Regions from separate parts of the Bacillus sp. V2I10 genome, predicted to be linked through region 2. Evidence: riboswitches for the same ligand, from Rfam matches in the RefSeq annotation. Region 2 holds a riboswitch; the other holds the start of a gene.
What was found. A riboswitch is a leader RNA that binds a small molecule or an ion and turns the genes downstream of it on or off. The one in region 2 is predicted to bind cyclic di-AMP.
Positions count from the first base shown of each region.

Region 1: it holds a riboswitch for cyclic di-AMP, as region 2 does, so the genes downstream of both, QFZ72_RS16965 (hypothetical protein) here and QFZ72_RS05125 (potassium channel family protein) in region 2, are expected to answer to the same signal.

Region 1 covers NZ_JAUSYV010000001.1:3,352,856-3,365,126, forward strand. The annotation lists gene kdpC (potassium-transporting ATPase subunit KdpC) at 1-532, opposite strand, end outside; gene kdpB (potassium-transporting ATPase subunit KdpB) at 570-2,582, opposite strand; gene kdpA (potassium-transporting ATPase subunit KdpA) at 2,703-4,379, opposite strand; gene QFZ72_RS29550 (potassium-transporting ATPase subunit F) at 4,398-4,478, opposite strand; gene QFZ72_RS16965 (hypothetical protein) at 4,600-4,986, opposite strand; cyclic di-AMP (ydaO/yuaA leader) riboswitch at 5,092-5,240, opposite strand; cyclic di-AMP (ydaO/yuaA leader) riboswitch at 5,321-5,478, opposite strand; cyclic di-AMP (ydaO/yuaA leader) riboswitch at 5,509-5,660, opposite strand; cyclic di-AMP (ydaO/yuaA leader) riboswitch at 6,031-6,180, shown strand; gene QFZ72_RS29555 (histidine kinase dimerization/phospho-acceptor domain-containing protein) at 6,423-6,761, opposite strand; gene QFZ72_RS16975 (HAMP domain-containing protein) at 6,749-7,531, opposite strand; gene QFZ72_RS16980 (response regulator transcription factor) at 7,528-8,226, opposite strand; gene QFZ72_RS16985 (YdhK family protein) at 8,490-9,080, opposite strand; partial or broken gene QFZ72_RS16990 (winged helix-turn-helix domain-containing protein) at 9,385-9,543, opposite strand; gene QFZ72_RS29560 (response regulator transcription factor) at 9,556-9,993, opposite strand; partial or broken gene QFZ72_RS16995 (four-helix bundle copper-binding protein) at 10,203-10,526, shown strand; gene QFZ72_RS17000 (TVP38/TMEM64 family protein) at 10,663-11,109, opposite strand; gene spoIIP (stage II sporulation protein P) at 11,571-12,271, opposite strand, start outside.
Region 2 covers NZ_JAUSYV010000001.1:1,008,878-1,021,148, forward strand. The annotation lists gene QFZ72_RS05110 (dicarboxylate/amino acid:cation symporter) at 1-68, shown strand, start outside; gene QFZ72_RS05115 (sensor histidine kinase) at 197-1,558, shown strand; gene QFZ72_RS05120 (response regulator transcription factor) at 1,562-2,242, shown strand; cyclic di-AMP (ydaO/yuaA leader) riboswitch at 2,522-2,666, shown strand; gene QFZ72_RS05125 (potassium channel family protein) at 2,765-3,421, shown strand; gene QFZ72_RS05130 (TrkH family potassium uptake protein) at 3,449-4,756, shown strand; gene QFZ72_RS05135 (ZIP family metal transporter) at 4,790-5,515, opposite strand; partial or broken gene QFZ72_RS05140 (acyl-CoA dehydrogenase family protein) at 5,597-5,953, shown strand; gene QFZ72_RS05145 (ABC transporter substrate-binding protein) at 6,101-7,102, opposite strand; gene QFZ72_RS05150 (FecCD family ABC transporter permease) at 7,345-8,346, shown strand; partial or broken gene QFZ72_RS05155 (FecCD family ABC transporter permease) at 8,346-9,402, shown strand; gene QFZ72_RS05160 (ABC transporter ATP-binding protein) at 9,476-10,285, shown strand; gene QFZ72_RS05165 ((2Fe-2S)-binding protein) at 10,288-11,019, shown strand; gene QFZ72_RS05170 (YusU family protein) at 11,043-11,309, shown strand; gene QFZ72_RS05175 (hypothetical protein) at 11,504-11,719, opposite strand; gene QFZ72_RS05180 (GNAT family N-acetyltransferase) at 11,842-12,271, shown strand, end outside.

The sequences.
Region 1 (12,271 bases), 2.3 Mb from region 2:
TCTCTTCTCCAAAAAGACCAAGCTCTCTGCCCTGACTATGTTTCTTCACTAATTCTTCTAGTTTCGATGACTCAATACCTGTTTCTTTAGAAATCCGCTTTATTTGAACATAGGCAGCATCCGGGCTAATATGAGGATCCAGCCCAGAACCTGAATTCGTCAAAAGGTCATTTGGTACATCGCTGATTGGTGTTTCAGAGTTGTTTTTCTTCCATTCATCAATTGATTCTTGCGTCCGTTTCATCATATCTTCATTTGAAGGCGCATAGTTATTCGATCCCGAACCTGCACCGTTATATTCAATGCTTGAAACTCTGCCATGAAAATAGGCATTCCCAGTAAATGATTGCCCTATAAGCTCTGAACCTATTACTTTATCACTTTCATCATAAATCAAACTTCCATCAGCTTTTGCCTGTGCAACAGCCTGAGCAATGCCTGTTACGGCGAGCGGGTAAAGAATGCCGCATATCGCTATTAAAAACACGGTCATACGGATGATCGGACCAACAATTGATTGTCTTTCTTCCATCTTAAAATACCTCTTTTCTTCCTATTTAAATATCAGTCTATAAAATAAGCGCAAGAGCTAAATCAATCACTTTGATTCCAATAAACGGCACAAGCACTCCACCCAACCCGTATATCAGCAAGTTTCTGCTTAATAATGCATTCGAGCTCATCGGCTTGTAGCTTACCCCTTTCATCGCGAGCGGAATCAGAATCGGAATAATAACAGCATTAAAGATCAGAGCTGAAAGAATCGCTGAGATTGGGGAATCAAGTCTCATAATATTAAGCACATTCATTTCCGGTATCGCAAGCATAAACATGGCAGGGATGATCGCAAAATACTTTGCAATGTCATTTGCAATACTGAACGTTGTCAACGCACCGCGCGTCATTAATAATTGCTTGCCGATTGAGACGACTTCAATAATTTTAGTAGGATTGGAATCAAGATCAACCATATTGGCAGCTTCCTTTGCTGCCGCTGTTCCGCTATTCATCGCAAGTCCTACATCCGCTTGTGCAAGAGCTGGTGCATCATTTGTTCCATCACCAGTCATGGCAACAAGCTTTCCTTGTGACTGTTCATATTTAATCACTTCAATTTTGTCTTCAGGCTTGCATTCCGCAATAAATTCATCAACACCCGCTTCCTTTGCAATGGTCGCAGCTGTCAGCGGATTGTCTCCTGTACACATGACTGTTTTAATCCCCATGCTCCGCAGCTGGTCAAAACGCTCTTTCATTCCAGGTTTAACAGTATCTTTTAAATAAATTAAACCAAAGATTTGATCGTTCATTGCAACCGCAAGCGGTGTGCCTCCTGCCTTTGAAATCTCCTCTGTTTTATTATCTAAATCAGATGGGATCGTACCCCCTATAGAAGACACCCATTTCTTAACGGCATCTACTGCTCCCTTTCTGACCACTCTTCCATCAGTCAGGTCCATTCCGCTCATCCGCGTTTCTGCCTTAAATTCGATAAATGTTCCGCCTATCGCGATATCCGTCTTATAGGAAAGCTGTTTCTTTTTCAGCAGTTCAAGAACAGAACGCCCTTCAGGCGTTTCATCTTCTAACGAGCTGATGGCCGTCCACTGGGCGAGATCCTGCATAGCTTGATTTCCGACCGGAGTAAACTCACTTGCCATCCGGTTCCCAAACGTGATCGTGCCTGTTTTATCTAAGATAATGGTATTAATGTCTCCTGCTGCTTCTACCGCTTTCCCTGACATCGCAATCACATTAAACTGGGTAACCCTGTCCATGCCGGCAATACCAATTGCAGAAAGCAAGCCCCCTATTGTTGTTGGAATTAAACAAACGAGCAAGGCAATCAAAACAGGAATTTCGAGCTGAAATCCTAAATAATTCGTGAAAAAAGGCAATGTTACAACGACAATCATAAAAATAAGCGTCAGGCTCGTTAAAACGGTATTCAACGCAATTTCGTTCGGTGTTTTTTGACGCTGTGCTCCCTCAACAAGGGAGATCATTTTATCAAGGAATGATTCACCAGGATCACTCGTAATCCTTACTTTGATCTGGTCGCTCACCACTCTTGTTCCGCCTGTTACTGAGTTGAAATCTCCTCCAGCTTCTTTTATGACTGGTGCAGATTCTCCAGTAATTGCTGACTCGTCGACAGACGCAAGCCCTGAGATGACTTCTCCATCACCTGGTATAAACTCCCCTTGTGAAACAATCACTACATCCCCTTTTCTCAACTCGGTTGAATCTGTTTGTTCAATTTCTCCATTTGGTTTTACTTTGTTGGCTCTCATTTCTTTTTTCGAATTCTTAAGGGAATTCGCCTGAGCCATTCCCCTGCCTTCTGCAAGAGCTTCAGCAAAATTGGCAAACAGCACAGTGAAAAGCAAAATCATTGAAACGGTCAGGTTAAACCAGACATCTATTTCGCTATTCCCAAAGGCAGACGGTAAAAAAGTCAGAAACAGCGTCAGCACAAACCCAATTTCAACAATAAACATAATCGGATTCTTTACCATGATTCGCGGATCCAGTTTAAAAAATGAATCTTTTATCGCTTTTGTGATGAGCGCTTTATCCATAGATTTTTCTTTATCAGGCTTTTTATCATGATTCAGATCAGGTTTTATAGGGATGACACGTTCAAGTTTTTCTTCAGTCAAAACGGATGGCTTGCTCATTTTGGATCCTCCAATAAATTTTTATAATGTTAATAATTCAGCAACAGGCCCAAGAACTAAAACTGGAAAGAATGTCAAAGCGCATACTATAAAAATGGCTCCGACAAAGATCGTTCCAAATAAACTAGTGTCTGTACGGAATGTGCCTGTTGTCTCTGGTACAAGTTTTTTAGATGCCAATGATGCTCCAACCGCAAGCATGGCAATGATTCCAAAATATCTGCCTATGAACATGACAATGCCGGTTGAAATGTTCCAAAAAGGAGTCGCATCACCGAGTCCCTCAAATCCTGAACCATTGTTGGCTGCAGAAGATGTATACTCGTAAAGCACTTGAGACAAGCCGTGAAATCCCGGATTTGAAATCCCGCCTGATCCTAGAGGTGTATATAAAGCCAGTGCAGTAGAAGCCAGAATTAAAAATGGGTGAATAAGCAGCGTAACTGCAATTAGTTTCATTTCTCTTCCTTCTATTTTTTTGCCCAGAAACTCTGGCGTGCGCCCCACCATCAATCCTGATAGGAAAACTGCAATCATCGCATACATGATGATGTTCATAAAGCCTGCACCAACTCCGCCAAATATCGTATTCAGCAGCATGTTTGATAATGTAAGCATCCCTGTAATTGGCGACAAGGTATCATGCATCGTATTGACTGCCCCTGTTTCTGATGCTGTTGTGACAATCGCGTAAAGTGTTGACTGTACGGTACCGAAGCGAACTTCTTTTCCTTCCATGCTTCCGTCCGTTTGCTCGAGACCTAATTCTGATAATCTTGGATTGCCTTGGAATTCCGAAAGGAGCGCTGTTCCAAGAAATACCACAAAAATCATCGCCATTGCCGCAAAAAGAATTTTCCCTTGTTTAGCGTTGCCAACCATTTTTCCATAGGTAAACGGAAGGGATGTTGGAATTAATAGCATCAATAGAATTTGCAGCAGGTTACTCACCCCATTTGGATTTTCAAATGGATGTGCTGAGTTTACTCCGAAAAATCCTCCGCCATTATTGCCAACCTCTTTAATGGACAAAAGGGAGGCAACAGGTCCCCGTGCTATCGTTTGTTCAGCGCCCTCTACTGTTGTTGCAGTAACACTTGAATCAAGCGTTTGCGGAACCCCTAAGAAAACGAATATAAGAGCTGTCACAAAAGCAATCGGCAAGAAAACACGAGTGATCGATCGAATTAGATCAACAAAAAAGTTACCAAGGCTATTTCCTGAAAGACCTCTTATTAAAGCAATTGCAGCTGCAAATGCTGTAGCCGGTGCCACAAACATCATGAAGGTGATCGCAAGCATTTGGGATAAATAAGACAATCCGCTTTCTCCGCTGTAATGCTGCAGATTTGTGTTAGTCATAAAGCTGATGGCTGTATTAAAAGCAAGAGTTGGATCCATTCCTGCTATTTTACTAGGATTAAGCGGCAAGCTTCCTTGAAACCTAAATACGAGATAAACGATAAATATCATAAATATGTTGGTTAATAGGAGTGCAATTGCATATTGTTTAAAGGTTTGATTTTTCTCTTTTATGCCGCTGATTTTATAAATTACCTTTTCAAATGGATGAAATACGGCATCCAGTTTAGTAGAATTGTAGTTAAAAGCCTGAGCAATATAGAGGCCCATTGGTTTTGCCAGCAGCACGGCTGCCGTTAATGTAAGAATGATAGAAATGATGGATAGTACGCTCAACGTCTTTCCCTCCGCAAGTTAAAATTTTTCTGGATTTACTAATGCATATAATAAATAAATGGTTACTGCTACAATGCAGCCTGCTAAAACGATCATCATTTCTCTTCACTTCCTTCTTTAACAACATGACTAGACCATGTAACGAACCCGGCCATTGTCAGTGTAAGAGTTGCAAATATGATGATCATGATTCCATCAAGCATAGTGGTTCCCCCATTTCTCATTGATTCAGAAAATAACCCAAGTGATCTTGTTTTGAATATAGAACTTGTTTTGCTCCAATCAGCTCATACAGCTTAGTCGGATAGTGAGAATTTCTAGTAATCACCGTGATTGGAGCGCGTATACTCGCTTGAAGAATTTGAATTAGATTGCACGTATCAGCAATCTTATCCTCTAGTAATAAAACTCGTGTTACCGGTAAGTGAATCAAAAGATACTGAGCATTTTGTTTAATAAAGTAAATGTCTTTAAATCCCCGCTTCTTCAAATGACTTTGTACACTATAATCACCCGTAATAAATGCCAGGGATGATACTTCCGGATCAATTCCCTCCAAGCACCCAATCCTTGAATAACTTGGAATACATATGAGCATTGTCGACATTCACATTCCCTTCCCTTTCGGAAACATCAAAAAAGCCACGGAAGAGGGATCTCTTCCGTGGCTTTAGGCTTCACTAAATAAACGTGCTTTACCACTGCGATTTTGATTTTCCCTCACAACGCTTTCGGAGTTAGCTGTCGGATTCGGGCTATGAGAGTAGCCCTACCATTTTTAAAATGGACTCACCCCTAGTGACAATTCGTCACACAAAATTGGGTCCCCCGATTTCAAAAGAAATTAAGCGATTAGGTATTTTTTGAAATTATTCAATTTTTTAACATTAACAAAGCGCACAAAAGAACACTGAGGCTTACACGCAGTGTTCTTCACAAAGGTATCCTCTCTCGAACGCTTACGAAGTTAGCTGTCGGATTCGGGCCATTGAGAGTAGCCCTACCATTTGAAGATTCAAATGGACTCACCCCTAGTGACGATGTGTCACAAAAACTTGGGTCCCCCGCTCCTACTAATAGGATTAAGCGATTATAGAATTTAATTTATAAAATCGTTGGTTCTTACACCGTCCCTTCTCTTATGACGCTTACGAGGTTAGCTGTCGGGTTCGGGCATAAGAGTTGCCCGTCTTTCGCTGTTTGCGATCGATTCACCCCGCGTGCATGAAATCACACTTCATTGGGTCCCCCGCTCCATTCAGGATTAAGCGATTTGCATTTCATGAGAGTAATATTACTCCTGTGTATGCTGGTTGTAAAGAACGTAAAAAGTTTGAAAAATCGCAAAAAATATGTAAATATCCTCAAATAAATTCAAAAATCAGAGTAAATAGGACTCACACTAACTAATTCATCATTTTACTGCTGAATACGTATGTATTATAAATTAATCTCTCTAAATATACATAGAATTTCAAATTATAAAGTTTATGTAAACACAGTTTTATTTTCATTTTCTTATTTTGCAAGAAAGAGAGAGATTGCGAGATAAAGAGAGAGAATATGGAAAAAACAAGAATTTTGGAGAAAAACAAGCTAAATCCCTCTCTTTACAAGCTTAGATTTCCAAGTATATGATAGGAACAATTTTATTCCTAAATCGCAGAATCCTATTTTGGAGCGGGGAAACCAATCAGCAGCATAGCTTTTGCTGCATGGGGGAAGCCAAGTAATATCTGGCAGGGCGACTCTAACCGTCCTAATCCGTCAGCTAACCCCGTATGCGTTGTTGGAGAGAGGAAGGTGCGATCATTATAGAGTTTGCTGATAAGACAGCAGCCCTATGATACTAGCGATACTAAACTTCGATTTCTAAAACAAATGTATTTAGTTTCATAAAAAAAATCGAGGTGATCTTATGTTAGCAGCGATTGAACTTTTAGAAGAAATCCATAGAGAAATAGCAGAAACACATGTAGAATTACTGCACTTGCAATTTGTAGATCTTGAAGGGAATTTAAAACATGTCACGATAACAATTGATCAATTAGAAGATGCAGTTGATGCCTGCTCTAACCGCCTGCCATCCGTAAAAACCAGTGGACAATTACGCGGAATATCCATTTCTAATTTTATCCCTTTTTCTTTTGCTTTTAAATGTACTTTGTTAACTGAACTGGAGATAATATCGGATAAATCAAGCCATTCAAAATGTAAATCCAGCTTACCCTCTTCCATTTTTGCTAATTCAAATAAATCATTTATCAGTGATGTTAAACGAGTGGCTTCATCACTAATAATTTCTAAATAAAGCTGTTTTTCTTTCTCATCGTTATATAAACCTTTATTTATAACTTGTGCGTATCCCTTTATATAAGAGATTGGATTGGTGTTCGCAGCTCATGTGAGATATTCGCAAAAAATTCTCTTCTGTTTGTACGATACTCTTCTAACTCATTCCCAAGTTCTGTAATGGCTTTAGCAAGTGAACCAATTTCATCTTGAGAAGAATGAATAAGTTTAGTCGTTAACTTTCCTTTTGCTATTTCTCGCGTAGCAAGCTCCATTTGTAAAAGAGGAGCTGATAATTTACGCGATAGAAAAAATATAAAACCTACTGCTATTAGCAGTGACCCTATTACCGAAACTGAAAGCCAAGAACGTACTTGCTCTACAGAAGAATTAATGCTCTCCATATTCGAAACAACTACTAATCCGCCATTTATCTCATTGTTTATTATGATTGGTTTAGCAGCTATTAAATAACGATTGTCCGTCTTTCTATCGCTATACTCCATTTTTAAATCCTTTTTATCTAATATAGGAGACAAAATTTCTTCTTTTACCTCATTTCCTTCTCTAAAATCCATAATTCCTGTACTTTTTAGTATTTTACCTTCTCTATTAAAAACAAATAAATCCGAGTTACTGATATTAGACAACATTTCAAACATATGATAGGAACTTTCATCTTCAACATCTTTAATTGTTTCTGTATATTTACTGGCGAAATAATTAATTTCCTCTTGTTTCTGATTATAGTAAAAACCTCTAAATAACTGATCGATTGTATAAACCATCGGAAATAAAACTGCCAAGAAAAGAATCATAATGATCCCGCCAAGCTTAACGGTAATACTATTTAATTTCATAGAGATTCATCCGGCTCTTGAAATTTGTATCCCACATCCCAAATGGTTTGAATCGGATTATAATCCTGGCCTTTTTCCCTAATCTTAACACGAATATTTTTGGTATGAGAATCCACCGTTCTTGTATCTCTGTAGTCGTTATAACCCCAAAGAACATCTAATAACACTTCTCTTGTAAAAACTCGTTTAGGATTTGCTGCAATTGTATGCAGCAATTCAAATTCTTTTGGCGTAAGATCTAATGTATCTCCAGCTACTGTGACTATACGGCCGTCTGTATTAAGGGTAAAAAAACCATTCCCAAAGGAAAGAGCAGCTTGAGACTCCTCAATATTCATTTCCGTTCTTCTTATCAATGCTTTGACCCTGGCAGAAAGTTCTTCAGGCTCAAATGGCTTTATCAAGTAATCATCCGTACCAATTTCCAGACCATAAACCTTATCTTTTAGCTCATTTCTTGCAGTAAGCATAAGAATTGGCGTTGATTTGATCTTCCTAATTTCACTGCAAACTTTCCACCCATCCATACCAGGCAGCATAATATCTAAAATGATAAGATCAAATTGTGAAGTCCTTATTAAGTCTATAGCTTCCTCTCCATCACTTGCTTCAAAGATTGAAAAATCAGCTGAGAGATATATCTTTAATAGATTTCTCATATTCCATTCATCATCTACAATTAATAGTTTTTTCATCAATGTCTCCTCTATTGAAATTTACTTATCTGCTGAATTTTATTGATTATCTAATAATATTGACTTCCTCCGATAAAAAAAGGATTAAGATTAAGAATTTTCTCCCCTGAATAATCTTAATATAAAATGTATATTTAAAGAAATTATGGACTTTCTAAATATATTCTTCAATTTTTCTTTTTTCTATTTGCTAATATACTTTACATAAAAAGAGCTTATCCTATATTAGGAATAAGCTCTTTTAAAAATACATTGACTTAATTTTAGTCAGCCGGAGATAATTCGCTCTCAGTTACCCATTTATGGTTCTTAACTTCTTCTTTACCGGTTGTCGGTGTGAAATCAACCATATACACTGTCGTTTTCTCGGCTGAATCAATTTCAGCTGTAGCCCCATCCATACCTTCCATATGGCTTGCCTCTATTGTAGATTCTGCTCCTGGTTCGAAAGGCTCCTCATCTGCATCTTTAATCTCTTCATGAATGACCCACTTATGATCTTCCACTCTTTCTCCACCAGTTGTTGGAGTATATGAAATCGTATAAACAGTGGTATCATATGCACCAACAATTGTTGCTTCAGCACCCTTCATGCCTTCCATGTGATCTGATTCAATAATCGCTTTACTTCCAACTTCAAAAGTTGGATTTTCTGCTTCTTTCAAACCTTCTGGTACCTCTCCGGAACTGTCCATGTCCATATTACTATGATCCATGCCTTCCATGTTCTCTTTTTCTTCTGTGTTTTCTTTTTTTTCAGTGTTTTCATCATCATTTGAGCAGGCACCCAAAATTAAGAAAAGGGCTGCAAATAATGATAAGCTCATGGATTTATTCATTCTTTTTTTCAGCATGTTAAAATGTCCTCCTTTATAGTTTAATAAATATCATAACAATAAGATTTGCAGAAAGTGTGGAGTGCGCTCAGGTCAATACAAAAAAGAGCACTATACTCTGTTTCCCCATTTGATAACATAAATCCTCTCCAAATTAGGAAAGTACTAATTACTTCCTGATGCTATAACCCAATAATTATTCATATATTCACTGGCTATTCAAATAACCATGAACAACTATTAATAGGATCAAACAGCATTCTTTATAACAAATTAATTTTAAAAGCTCCCAATCGACCTCATACTATTTTTTATATTAGGATTATTCAATCCATTTATATCCGATTCCCCTTGCAGTCTTCAAGTGCTCGTCTACAGGAAACTGAACGCTTCGCAACTTTTCTCTTATATTCCTCATATGTGAATCAACCGTCCGAGTATCGGTATACTTGTATTCCCAGAATTGCATGATTAATTCCTCTCTAGAAAAAACTTAGTTAATATTCTGCAGAAAATTTACTATAATGAAATATTCCTTTTTAGTGGTATAGATTAATTCACCCTGATATTTAATTTCATACGATTTATCGTCTAATTCAAGGCCTTTAAATTTTAAAGCGGAATTTCTATATGTTCTTCTTAAAACTGTGTTTATTTTAGCCAATAGTAATTCAATATCATATGGTTTGCTAATAAAATCATCTACTCCTGAGTGATATGCATTCAAGATATCATTTTTATTCTTATTAGGAGATATTAAAAAGATAGGGACATTTGAAATCGATCTTGTTTTATGGCTAAATTCTGTTCCATATTGAGTTTCCTCTTTTACATCTAATAAAATAAGGTCTATGGCATCTTCATGAAGAAGCTCGGTTGTTTCAAGTAAATCCAGTGTTTGTTTAACACGAAACCCTTTCTTTACAAGAATCGGTAATAAGTGTTTTGATTATATGTTTCTTCTCCAATTAATAGAATTGAATTCAAAGAATCTCCCTTCCCTTCAATTCATTCATTAGCTTATTATGAATTGTAATTGTGCAGAATTAATGGAGTTTTTCATTAGGACCAATTTTAAGTTTTATATCTCTTTGAATGGGAAATATAGTAGGCGTAAGCGAATTAAAAGGAGATGTTAACATGCAGAACCATTATGAATGTATTAAAGCCTGTTTGGAATGTGTTGAGGCTTGTAATGTTTGTTTCGACAAATGCTTATCAGAAGAAGATGTAAACATGATGAAAGAATGCATTCGCCTTGATCGAGAATGTGCTGATATTTGTTCATTTGCAGCTTAAGCTATGATGAGAAACAGCGAATTTGCTCAACAAATATGCCAATTGTGTGCAGAGATTTGTGAAGCATGTGGGAATGAGTGTAAGAAACACGACCATGATCATTGTCAAAAATGTGCCGAAGCTTGTTATAAATGTGCCGAAGAATGCCGGAAAATGGCAGCGTAATAAATACTTGCAACTTCAAAAGCACCTGTTTATTCATTCAGGTGCTTGTTTTTATGGCACGTTTAATTAGATGTATCGATCAACTTTCTTAATGTGGGACCTTTTTAACAGAGGGTTCTCTTCTTTTTATAGGTCCTCACTTCATTTTCTTTATCTTTTTATAGCAAATAAAAATCCCATAACAAGCAGCTAAACTCAGGATTATTTTTCCTTGCACACTTACAGTTGTGACTTGATAAACAGCATAGGACTCCATAAGCATCGCTGGTAATTTACCTATTGTGCTCCCAAGGAAAAAAACAATTATAGAAACACTACCAATCGCAGAAAAAAAGGTAACAATTCCCGATGGAATAAAAGGCATAATTCGTAATGATAGGATCAGTAAAAATGCATCTTTGCCGTTAAGATGCATGAGTGAGTTAACACGGGGATGCCCTTTTAGCTTTTCATGATATATACGTTTAAATCCTTTACGATATAAATAAAAGGCAATTAAAGCACCTATTGTTTCACCAATAAAAGATATGATTGTTCCTTGCCAAAAACCAAAAAAAATAAGGTTAGCAGCTGTAACAAACACGCTCGGCACTACACCTGCAATTGAAACCATAATATTTATAAGGATACTTATTATAATTGCTATAGAGGAGTGGTTTTCAAAAATCTGAATTAATTCTTCTTGGATAAGATGTCACCTCAATATGTGTTAAACTATTAGTAGAGTTGTATTTGTTACTAATTCTATCCGTTTTTTTCTTGCTAATCCATATATTCTAGTACGTTTTGTGACTAATGCTCAACGGATAAATCACAACTAAAAAAGACCTAAACTGGTCTTTTTTAGTTAGTTATTCGTTAGATAACCGCATCTGGCCTCTTTAAATTTTTCTAGATAACTCTTCTTTGTATAAATAAGCTACTGAAAAGAAAAGGCCAGTAACGAAAAATGAAATGGTTATTGCAGAAACTCCTATACTTACTACACTAATTGTTGTGGTAAGAAAGGTCAATATAAGCCATTTAATTGATGAAGAAAGCTTTTTAACCATCTCCGTTTACCTCTTTAGCTTGACTTTCCCCCCAATAGATATCTGAAAAGACTTCTGAGAAAATATCAACACTTCGATCCAATTCATCGAAATCATTATCTACTCCGCCTATTTCAATAAGAATCGCTTTATCAGAAATACCTTGGTTGTATTCACCGTTGCCCATACTTTTTGGTTTTAGAAAAACACCCCGACTTAATCCAGGATACCTTTTTTCAATTTCATTATGAATCTTCTCTACAAACTTTAAGTTTTGTTCATAATTTTTATTTGCTTCCCCAACAACAAAATATAACTTTGCATATTCTTTTCCATTAATCGTTTTAGTAGTCATTTTCTTTCTAGCCGAATCACGGTGTATGTCAATGTAGTATTCTAATTCCTGAGTCTCATTCACACTTGCCTGAATAATGTCCCCAGACAACTTATAAGATTTTGTCGTGCTCCATTTTCTTTTAAGCAGTTCTTGGGTCATATTTGTTTGATCGTGTTTTACAGCAATACCTTCTTCCATCAGTTTATTCGATAGCCGGCTTCCCAGAGCAATAACATTCACCCTTTGATCATTACTAATTGCATCATTTGGAACCTTTGCGTTTTTTAATAAGGGAAGGAATGATTCCCAGCTGTGAGTTTGATAAATATATACGGGATTATTCTTGTCATTTACTTTTTTGTGTTCTTCAGATGAAG
Region 2 (12,271 bases):
TTGTAGCAGAAACAGAAAAGAAATATGGAGACTTGAAAATTCCTGAAATGGAAGAAAAAATGTCATAATGAGAAAGGCGGCCTTAAGCAGGTCGCCTTTTTTTACATATAAAGTTCAATTACCTTAATTTGCACGAAAAATGCAAATTTTTTTGGTATTGTAAAACAAAGAGGTGCAACAATAAGGAGTTTAATAAATGAATAAGCTTGCTATAAAAATTGGGCTATTATTTTTTACGATCATTCTTGTAGTAGAAACCTGTCTCTTTTTATTTTTATATCAGAATCTAGTCAATACGAGAGTAAATGAAGAAGTTTCTGCTCTACAGGCAAGAGGCAACAGCCACCGTGATGTTCTTCTGAAGCATAATGATGAAACAACGATGCAGCATGTTGTTTTAATGGAATCTGAAGCAGATACGGATGTTGTGCTGACAAATGCAGAAGGAGAAGTGATGCATTCTTCAAATGAGATTCATCCATTCATGCAGAAAGTAATCAACAATCATAAAGTGGAAAATGATGAAGAGCCTGCGAACTGGAAAGCCAGTCCTTTCATTTGGACAGTAAGCCCGGTCCGTATAAACGATGAAACAATAGGCTTTGTCTATATGTTTAAGGGAACAGATTCCATTCAATTGATGATTTCCAGATTAAATGACCACTTTATCTTTATTGGTACATTGTCTGTTATTCTTACTATCATTGCGGTTGTTTTTTTGTCAAAGATTGTGACAAAACCGCTGCTCTCCATGAAGCAGGCGACTGAACGCCTTAGTGAGGGGGATTTTACAGTTAACTTACATATGCAAAGAAATGATGAACTTGGCGAGCTAGGAGTTTCTATCCAAAAACTGGCGAATGATTTATCGCATCTAAAGAAGGAAAGAAATGAATTCCTGGCAAGTATCGCCCATGAATTGCGTACCCCCCTTACGTATATCAAGGGGTATGCAGATGTTGCTAAGAGGCCTGATCTGGCAAGAACTGACCAGGTGAACTATCTATCTATTATAAGTGAACAAACAGAGTACTTATCGAAGCTTGTAAAGGATTTATTTGAGCTTGCAAAGCTTGATCAGCATTCTTTTCAGGTTGAAAAAGAGCGGATCGATCTTTGCTCCTTTATTAAAAAAACAGTAGCGAAAGTAAATCCCATCTTAATCAAAGAAAATAGGAAAGTGAATTTTCTTTTTCCGGATTATTCTGTTCATCATATGATAGATCCTGCAAGGTTCGAACAGGTGCTGCTCAACATCATGGACAATGCCATCCATTTTTCTGAAAAAGGGACTTCCATTACAATCAGGGTTCTTGAACAAGGCGGGATCATTAAAGTTGTCATTTCAGATGAAGGAATAGGTGTTCCTGAAGAAGATCTTCCATATCTGTTTGACAGACTTTACCGCGTTGATAAATCAAGGTCCCGCCATAGCGGAGGAACAGGTCTTGGCCTTGCGATCGTAAAAGAAATTGTGGAGGCTCTTGGCGGCACAGTCCGGGCAAAAAGTACATTTGGAACAGGAACGGCCATTATCATTGTCTTTAGAAAGGATTAAACGATGAAAAAGATTTTGCTTGTAGATGATGAGGAACTGATGCTGGATTTGCTTGCCCTCTATCTTGCACCTGCAGGGTATTTGTGCATAAAATCCTCATCAGGACAACACGCTATTGATATTGTTCAAAAAGAAGAACCTGACCTTATGATTCTTGATCTTATGATGCCTGAAATGAATGGTTTTGAAGTGTGTAAAGAAATCAGAAGCTTTTCAGATATTCCGATTATAATGGTGACTGCGAGCGGCCAAAAAGAGGACATTGTAAAAGGACTGCAGACAGGGGCGGATGATTATATAACAAAGCCTTTTAATGAAACGGAATTATTGGCAAGAATAGAAGCGATATTAAGAAGAGTCAAAAATAATCAAGCCATAGAATACAGGGGTCTTAAATGGGATGATCGAAGCCAGGAAGCGAGCTATAAAGATGAGCCTATCCTTTTAACTCCAAAAGAATTTCAGCTTGCCGGCATCTTTTTAAAGAACCGAAACAGAGTATTTAATCGTGAGCATTTAATTCAGACTATTTGGGGTTATGATGCAGGTACGGAGGACCGGACGGTAGATTCCCACGTGCGTCATCTTAGAGAAAAGCTGAGAAAAACGGGATTTCCAATTGATGATCACCTTCAAACCGTTTGGGGAGCAGGGTACAAGTGGAAAGATGAAAAAAATAATTAAAACCAATTCAAACTCTTCTGCTGATAAAACTGCAAATTAATGATAGAGCTGCAATTTTAGATGATAGAACTTTGATTTAAACATATGCTGTTAAACCACAACTTCCTCGCATCATTTCAGCCTTGCAAAGAATCTAAAATAAACAGATATGCTGAGCAAATGAGACTTGAGAGCGCTTAAACGGTTATATTTGATCAATTATAACTAATTTCTGCAAAAATTGGCTCTTTACTGTCCTATTCAACAGGAGTAAGATACTTTCATAAATACATTTCAGATATTCTTAATTCGCTTAATCCATTACGGAGCGGGGGACCCAATTTTGCTGGCATCTTTTGCAGCTTGGGGTGAATCCTTTACAGGTAGGGCTACTCTCATTGCCCGAACCCGACAGCTAACTTCGCAAGCGTTCTTGAGAGAGGATAATGAAACTAATGTGATCTTAAAAATCAGACACAGCGGTTCATGGGACCTCTGTGTCTTTTTGTGTGCAAAAATTGGTATCGAAAGAAGGAAATCCTGTTGAAAAAGCAATTTGCTGTATTTGGTCTTGGGCGTTTTGGAGGAAGTCTTGTAAAAGAATTTCATGAGTTGGGGATTGAAGTTTTAGCGGTCGATAAAGATGATGAAAAGGTTCAATATTATTCTCAATATGCAACACTTGCTGTGCAGGCAAATGCGATAGATGAAGCGACACTGAAACAGCTTGGCGTCCGCAATGTAGACCACGCGTTTGTTTCATTCGGAGATGATATAGAAGCAAGTATCTTAACCTCTCTGCTGCTGAAAGAAATGGAGATTCCGCAAGTATGGGCAAAAGCTCAAAATGACTACCATCAGAAGGTTTTAGACAAAATAGGTGTAAATAAAGTCATTCATCCTGAACGTGACATGGCAAAGCGGATTGCCCATCATATTATTTCAGAAAAAATGATTGATTATATTGAGCTTTCAAAGGAATACAGCATGGTAGAGCTGATTGCTTCAGCAAAAATACATCGTAAAACATTGATTGATTTAGATATTAGAGCAAGATATGGATGTAATATTGTCGGGATTCAGCGGGATGAAGAGATGATTGTTTCGCCTCCTGCCGAAGAATCTATCAAATCAGGTGATATTTTGCTTGTGATTGGACGAAATAAGGACATCAGCCGTTTCGAGGAGGAGGGGATGTAGGTGATCAGAGCACAAAAACTGCAAAAAATGATTCGCTTTAATCCTTCTCAGCTGCTTGTCATCGTATTTGCAGCTGGAATTATTCTTGGAGCAGTGCTTTTAAAACTGCCGATTGCGACTCATGATTCCATCAGATGGCTTGATGCGCTATTTATATCTGCCTCTGCCATGACCGTTACAGGTCTTGCAACCGTTGATCCCGGGAGCACCTTTACGACATTCGGTCAAACGATTATCGCTATCCTCATTCAGCTTGGCGGACTTGGAATCATGTCATTTGCCATTCTGACTTATATGGTTTTGGGAAAGAAGATAGGCATTAAAGAAAGGCTTGTGATGCAGCAAGCACTTAATCAGACTTCGATTGGCGGAGTTGTAAATCTTGTTAAATACTTATTTTTATTCTCCATCATGATTGAATTCATCGCCATGGTTTTTTTATCCTTTCGATGGGTGCCGGAGTTCGGCTGGTCAAAAGGGCTGTTCTTCAGCTTTTTTCATGCCATTTCAGCTTTTAACAATGCCGGATTTTCCCTATGGCCAGATAATATAATACGGTATGTGAATGACCCTTTGGTTAATATTGTGATTTCTTGTTTATTTATTATTGGAGGTATCGGCTTTACTGTGCTCCTTGATGTATGGAAAAAAAGAAAGTTCAGCAAATTTTCCCTGCATACGAGGATCATGCTTGTCGGCACTCTTGTAATCAATGTTATTGCCATGTTGTTCATCTTTTTTGTAGAATACTCAAACCCTGAAACTCTCGGAGAGCTTTCATCAGGCGGAAAATTGCTTGCCTCCTATTTTCAGGCGGTATCACCAAGAACAGCAGGTTTTAACACATTGGATATGGCAAGCCTTGATGAGGCCACACTATTCCTCATGATTATTCTGATGTTTATCGGCGGGGGAAGTGCTTCAACTGCTGGCGGAATTAAGCTTACTACAGCAATTATTATCGTGCTCGCTACTATAACCTTTTTACGCGGAAAAGAAGATATTACGATTGGAAGAAGAAGCATTCATTCACGCTATATCCTAAAAGCGCTGGCGATTGCAATGTTCAGTTTAATGTTTGTTATAATAGCGATTTTTGTTTTGACCATTTCTGAAAAAGCAACATTTATGGAAATCCTGTTTGAAACCGTTTCAGCCTTCGGCACAGTAGGTTTATCGATGGGGATTACAGGAAACCTGACGGATCTAGGAAAAGAAGTCATTATCGTGATCATGTTTATTGGAAAAGTAGGGCCGCTTACGCTTTTATTTACACTGACTAAACCCCAAAAACAAAAAATTAAATATCCTAATGAAGACATATTAACAGGATGAGAAAAAGGCTTCGCAGATGCGAAGCCTTTTGTATTATAGATTTGAGAGGATTAACGAAGCAAGTACACCTAAGGAAGCAATCAAACCTACGATTGGGCCCCCTTCTTCGAATGCTTCGGGCATCATCGTCGAGGCCACCATTGCAATGATGCCGCCCGCTGCAAAGGCTCCAATAAATGCAATCACTGCAGTGTCTGCATTTTGCAGCAGCGAGAAGCCGAGAAATGAGCTGAGGGAAGAAAGAAGTAAAACGATCAGCCACATGAAAAGAATCTTTTTTTTGGAATAGCCATCTTTACGCAATCCTACAGAGCTTGAAAGACCCTCCGGAAAATTGCTGATGAAAACAGCTGTCACCATTAAGAAGCTGACTGTATTCTCCTGAAGCAGGCTGACGCCGATAATAACCGACTCAGGAATAGCATCAATGACAGTTCCGATAAAAATGGATACTCCTGAGTGATTTTCCGGGTTTTGCTTTGAGCGTTTTCTGTCGCTTCCGCCCTTTTTTGTAATCAGCAATTCACACACTGTAAATGTTGAAGATCCAAAAATGAATCCGCCCGATGCTGCCAGCATTCCTCCGCCATCCACTGATTTCCTAAGCAGTTCAAACGAAGCTGCCCCGATCAGGACACCCGTTCCAAATGACATAATAAAACCTAAAACCTTGCGCGGTATCTCCTTATAGATGCCAAGCAAAGCACCCAATAAAATAGAGGAACCAGCAAAAGCTCCCCAAATCGCAGCCTGCAGCATTCGACTGATTCCCTCCTAACTTACTATCTACCGTTAGCTTACCAAATATCTAACAAAAAATGCAAAAAGTCATTGGGAGAGATGCTAATTAAATTGGATGCTAATTTGCTGTTTAATCTGAAGAAATTTATGGATGCAGAGCTTTATGAATATACCGTTCAGAGACTGTCAGAATTTCAAATGCTTTGTTTTGAAGAAATTGATCAGCGTGCAGCGCATACGGATAGAGAGGGACAGCCAAAGCTTATCAGCTATGATAAATTTGGAAATGTTGTCTCGGAAGTCTGGCTGAACGAGGGGTATAAAAAAACAATCCAAGACACCTATCAAACAGGGATTGTCGGCTATCTGCATAAAAACATTCCTGAATTGAACAGAAAGGCAGATTATCACTATTCATATGCTTTAGGATATCTTCTGTCTCAGGTTGAATCTGGCCATAAAATATTATGATTTAATTGTTGAATCTAAGGGATCTGTTAAGAATGCATATATATAGAAGAAAACGAAAAAAATCTTCCGGGTGGAAGACTTTTTTCGTTTAAAAGGGTTTCTTAGTGTATATAAATTGGTTGGGAGACAAAATTATTTCTCGAGAACGATTTTCTCAAGTTCGTCGAGCATTAAGTTAGCAGCTTTTACACCGCCTGCCGTGTTCCAGATCGCATCATCAACTTGGTAGGCTTTGCCTGCTTTTACTGCATCAAGATTTTTCCAAAGCGGATCATTTGTAAATTCTTCTGCCTGTTTTTCAGCATCCGCTTTTGTTTCAGCAGGAGCATAAGTGAAGTAGAATAAATAATCTCCATCCATCTCTGGAATTAATTCTTTTGTTACTTCGCGAACGAATAAGTCGTCCGGATTGTCTGAGAATAATTTTTCAAGGTTTGCAGGACGTGCAAATCCTAACTCTTCAAGGATGACACCAGAGAATGTGTCTTTATAATAAATGCGAGTTGTTCCAGCCATGAAACGAACGACTGAAATTTCTTGATCTAGTTTATCGCCGGCTTTTGCTTTAATATCCGCAATGCGGGCATCATAGTCAGCAAGTACCTTTTTGCCTTCTTCTTCACGGTCTAATGCTTTAGCGTAGAAGCTGAAATTTTCCTTCCAGTCGCCTCTAAGGGTTTCAGCAAAAACAGTAGGAGCGATTTGGCTTAATTTTTCATATTGGTCTTCCTGACGCATTTTGTTTCCGATAATTAAGTCAGGCTTTAATGCAGCAATTGCTTCTACATTAAGTGCACTCTCATCACCAACAACTTCAACGTCTGTCATTTCATCTGAAATGTGATCATACCAAGGATCGCCTAACCAGGATTTAACAGCTCCAACAGGTTTTACGCCTAAAGCTAAAAGAGCTTCTGTTCCTTCATTTGTTAAAATAACAACCTTTTCAGGTTTTTTCTTAACTTCAGTTGTGCCCATTGCATGCTCAACAGTATATGCTTCGCTTTCTTTATCTTTGCTGCCAGTATCATCAGCCGTTTTATCTTTCTCGTTGTTTCCGCATGCTGCTAGAAGTACTGCTGATAAAACGATTGCAATAAGTGACAGCCATGCTTTTTGATATGTAGCTTGCATTTGTTGTTACCCCCATATTTTCATTTGATAATGATTTTCATTTACAAGTTAAATATTAATTTTTTTCCTATCAGTTGTCAATATTTAATTGAAAATGATTTTCATTTACGAATAAAATATTAATTTTTCTGATTTCGATTGTCAATATTTAATTGAAAATGATTTTCAAATTCAATTGACTTTGTTACAATAGCTTTAGAAAAATATTAAGAAGTGATGGTTTCACATCAAGAGGTATAAATATGTTATTACAGACTAATTTAGTGAAAATAGCTGGACTTATCACTGGTTTTATTTTGCTTTTAGTGAGTATTTGTGCAAGTGTCGTGCTTGGCTATACACAAACCTCGTGGGAAACAGCCATTAATGCGCTTACAAATTTTAATGGTTCTGACGAACATTTAATTATTCAAACAGTAAGGCTTCCGAGAGCAGCAACAGCTGTTGTTGTTGGAGCCAGCCTTGCTGTTGCAGGGGCACTGATGCAGGCTCTTACTAAAAATCCGCTGGCATCTCCGGGCGTATTCGGGATTAATGCAGGAGCGGGATTCTTTGTTGTGATTGCCGTATCCATGTTTGGCGTCAGCTCTTTGCAGGCCTTCACTTGGATTTCCTTTTTAGGAGCGGCAGCAGCTGCTTTCACTGTTTATTTTGCAGGTTCTTTTGGGAGAGAAGGATTAACACCAATGAAGCTTACATTGGCCGGAGCAGCGATGGCTGCTTTGTTTTCCTCGCTGACTCAAGGATTTCTTGTGAGTAACGAAGCTGCATTGGATCAAGTATTATTTTGGCTTGCCGGCTCTGTTCAGGGAAGGAAGCTTGAGCTTCTCTATAGCGTGCTTCCTTATATTGGAGTTGCTTTTGTTATCTGTGTCTTTCTTGCATCCAAGGTCAACCTGCTGATGATGGGTGAAGATGTCGCAAAAGGGCTCGGCCAGAAAACAGGCACCGTCAAATTAATGACGGCTGCTGTTATTATTCTGCTTGCAGGAGGAGCAGTTGCGATTGCAGGTCCTGTTGGATTTGTAGGGATTGTCATTCCGCATATTGCCCGTTACTTTGTCGGGAATGATCACCGCTGGATTCTTCCTTATTGTGCAGTACTCGGAGGAGTGCTTTTAGTGACGGCTGACATTGGGGCCAGGTTCGTCGCGATGCCTGAAGAAGTGCCGGTAGGAGTGATGACGGCTCTTGTCGGAACACCATTTTTCATCTACATCGCGCGCAGGGGGTTCCAGAAATAATGAAAAGCTATCAATCTTTTAGAATAGGAAAAGGGTTTATTTCTTTCCTTATTGATAAAAAAGCCTTAACGGTCTTCTGTGTTTTGCTCCTTGTCACTGCGTTTACCTTTCTTTTCAGTACAGGTATGGGTGATTTGAGAATCAGCCCGATTCAGGTGCTTAAAACACTGGCTGGATACGGAACAGAGATGGATGAGCTTGTCATTCAGTCCTTCCGTTTGCCGAGAATCCTGATTGCTTTAATGGTCGGAATATCACTTGCTGTTGCAGGCGGCATTCTTCAGGGGATTATCCGCAATCCGCTTGCATCTCCCGATATCATCGGTATTACCGGCGGAGCTTCCGTCGCTGTTGTGATGTTTTTAGCCATATTCAGTGATAAAAATAATACTTTGACTGTACCGATCCAGTGGATGCCGGTTGCAGCTTTCATAGGAGCGACAGTCATTGCCTTATTAGTCTATATTTTGTCATGGAGGGGCGGTTCTTCTTCTATAAGACTCGTTTTGGTCGGAATTGGACTTTCTATGCTTGCTCAGTCTCTTACAACTTTATTAATGATAAAAGGGCCGATCTACCGCGCGGCGCAGGCAAATATTTGGATTACAGGAACTGTCTATTCCGCAACTTGGGATCAAGTAAAGATTATGGTGCCTATTACAATCGTATTAGTCATCATCAGCTTTATTTTTGTTAGAAACGTGAACATTCAGGAATTAGGGGATGAGCTTGCAGCTGGTGTGGGAAGCGCCGTACAGCGCAATCGATTTATTCTGCTGTCTGATTGCAACTGCATTAACAGGAAGTGCTGTTGCATTTGCGGGCGGAATCGGGTTTGTAGGTCTCATTGCCCCGCATATCGCCAGAAGACTCGTAGGGTCATCTTTCGGTGCTTTACTTCCTGTATCGGCATTGCTCGGAGCGGTGCTCGTTATGGTTGCAGATTTGATTGGAAGAACCCTTTTTGCTCCGCTTGAAATTCCTGCAGGTGTTTTCACTGCAGCGATCGGGGCACCTTATTTCATCTACCTGCTTTATAGAAGCAGAAATAACTAGGCTGTTTCCGAAGCATCTGAAATTCATCCCGCAGCTAATAATTAATCCTTATGTGAAAAGGAGTGGATAGTAAATGACAGCTATTAAAACAAAGGCGCTCACATTGTCTTATGGAGAAACAACCATTATTAATGAGCTCGATTTAGAGATTCCAAAAGGCGAAATCACTGTATTCATAGGCAGCAATGGCTGCGGAAAATCAACGCTTCTGCGTTCAATTGCACGGCTTTTAAAGCCTGAAAAAGGCGCAGTTCTTTTAGAAGGAGAAGCCATTGCGAAGCTTCCCACAAAGGAAGTGGCAAAGAAACTTGCCATTTTGCCTCAAGGTCCTGCTGCACCGGAAGGCCTGACGGTTCTTCAGCTCGTCAAACAAGGCCGTTATCCTTATCAAAATTGGCTCAAACAATGGACGGAAAAAGATGAGAAGGCAGTTATGAGCGCATTAGATGCTACAGGAATGCTGGAATTTGCTGAAAGACCGGTTGATTCCTTGTCAGGCGGACAGCGTCAGCGTGCCTGGATTGCCATGACTCTAGCTCAGGATACGGATATTATTTTACTTGATGAACCAACGACTTATTTAGATATGACTCATCAAATCGAAATTCTGGATCTGTTATTTGAGCTGAATGAAAAAGAACAGCGTACGATTGTTATGGTTCTTCATGACCTTAATTTAGCCTGCAGGTATGCTCACCATATTGTCGCTATTAAGGATAAGCAAATCTATGCGGAAGGCAGACCGGAACATGTTATTAATTGCAATCTGGTGAAGGATGTTTTTCAAATGAACTGCGAAGTTACAATGGATCCGCTATTTGGAACTCCTCTGTGCATTCCGCATGGAAGAGGCCGGTGCATTATTAAAGAGGCGGCTATTTAATCATGAACCATTTTTCAAAAGAAGAGCTCGAGCATTTATCGAGATTCAGGCTGAGTTTAGGTCGAAGTGAATCAGCAATATCGATAGAAGCGGCAAACTTGCTGGAATCTGATTTTCTCTCAAGTTACTTAATTAAGATCCAGCCAAGAATTCATTCAGACAGATTGAATGTTACAGGGTCTATGCTTGTTAAACGTTACGCCTTTCTTGCAGCTATGGCTCTTTTTTCCATGACTGTTTTTGGGAAAAAGATGAATACTGACCCTTTAAATTTAACACTTGAGACTGATGATTTGGATCCTTTATGGCTCCCTTCTTTTTACTTTCATTCTTTGGAGTGTGTTTCTGCTGGAGAAAGCAGAGATGCGTGGAGAGACGAAATTCTGAGAGAGTTATTTCGGAATCACTTAAGTAAAATTGTGACTATCGTGTCAGAGAAAGCTAGAATTTCTAAACTGATCCTTTGGGAGAATATCTTCCTTTACGTTGTATGGATGTATAACACGCTGCTTGCAAACATACCTGAGTATGTTACGATAGAGCAAATACAAGCGGATTATATGTATGTAGTGAAAGAAGCAGACGGAGAACTTTTCGGAGAAGGAATGAAAAACCCTTTCTTGCCTTTCTATAGAGAACAAGGGCAAGTAACGAGACAAACATGCTGTCTTTACTATCTGACTTCTGAGAAAAGAGATCGCTGCAGTACTTGTCCGAAGCATTGTTTAACTTAATGGATGATGAGGAGGAGATTTTGTTGCAGGAAAATCTTAAAGAACCGCTGAATGGCCTGATTGAAAAATACACTGAATTGCTTCTTGGAGAGGCGACGCCTGAGCTTCAGGAAAAAGTGAAAAGCTGGGTGATTTATTCACACATTGCCAAGTCCATGCCGCCGCTTGCGAAGCATTGGAATGAAACGTATCCGGCAGAGAAAGAAAAGGTCAAACAGCTTATTTCTGAAATTAAGCAGCTGAATGAACAGCATCGAGCAAAATCACAGACAAATAATAATGAATCATAATCTCAGAGAACAATGAAAGAGCTCTGAGATTTTTCATTTTTAATCGTCGGAAGACTCTTTTGATGATTTAAGATATAAGAAAGTATTTGTTGCTTCGATGTCTGCTCCGTAGCCCCACTCCACAGCCAGAACAAATCCGCCAAGAAAGTCAAACCCGGACCTTTTCTGCCAGGTGATAATCTGCCATGCCTGAGCTAAACAGGCGCTTGCGCTTTTCTTTTAAGGAAATAATAAATAGGCACACATAAGAAAAAGGGTATAATGGATCCTGAAACCGCTTTAATAGACCCATCCTGATAAGTGACTGTGTGCTCCCACTTCAGCCAAACAATCTCAAATGCATAGCCTGCCGCATATAAAAGACCTACAGAAAATAGATAGATTAGCACGGATGCCGCATAATTTTTCATAGGTATATCAACTCCAAAATTTTCCTTTATTTTGATTATACTGTATATTTTGATAGAGGAAAAGAGCTGCTAAATCTTTTATCAGTGAATAAATTCTTGTAAAAATGGGGGACTAACAAGTTATGTGTCAGTCAATAGCAATGATCCGTCCAATTGAAACGAAGGATCTTATTCATTTATGGAAGATCAAGTATAAAGACGAGCATCCTGAGTGGAAGAATTGGGATGCACCTTATTTTGAACATAAGAATCTTACTCTGACAGACTTCCTTTCACAGAAAGACAGTATCGTAAATCAAGAAGATTACTGGGCGATCGTTGCAGGTAAAAAAATCATCGGGACAGTAAGCTATTATTGGGAACACGAGCCTTCACTATGGCTTGAAATGGGGATAGGCATTTATGATCCTTCTTATTGGAACGATGGACATGGAACGAAAGCCTTCCGTTTATGGATAGATCACCTATTTGAGACATTGCCCATTGTAAGAGTCGGCTATACAACATGGTCTGGAAATATAAGAATGATCAAAGTGGGAGAAAAGCTCGGCA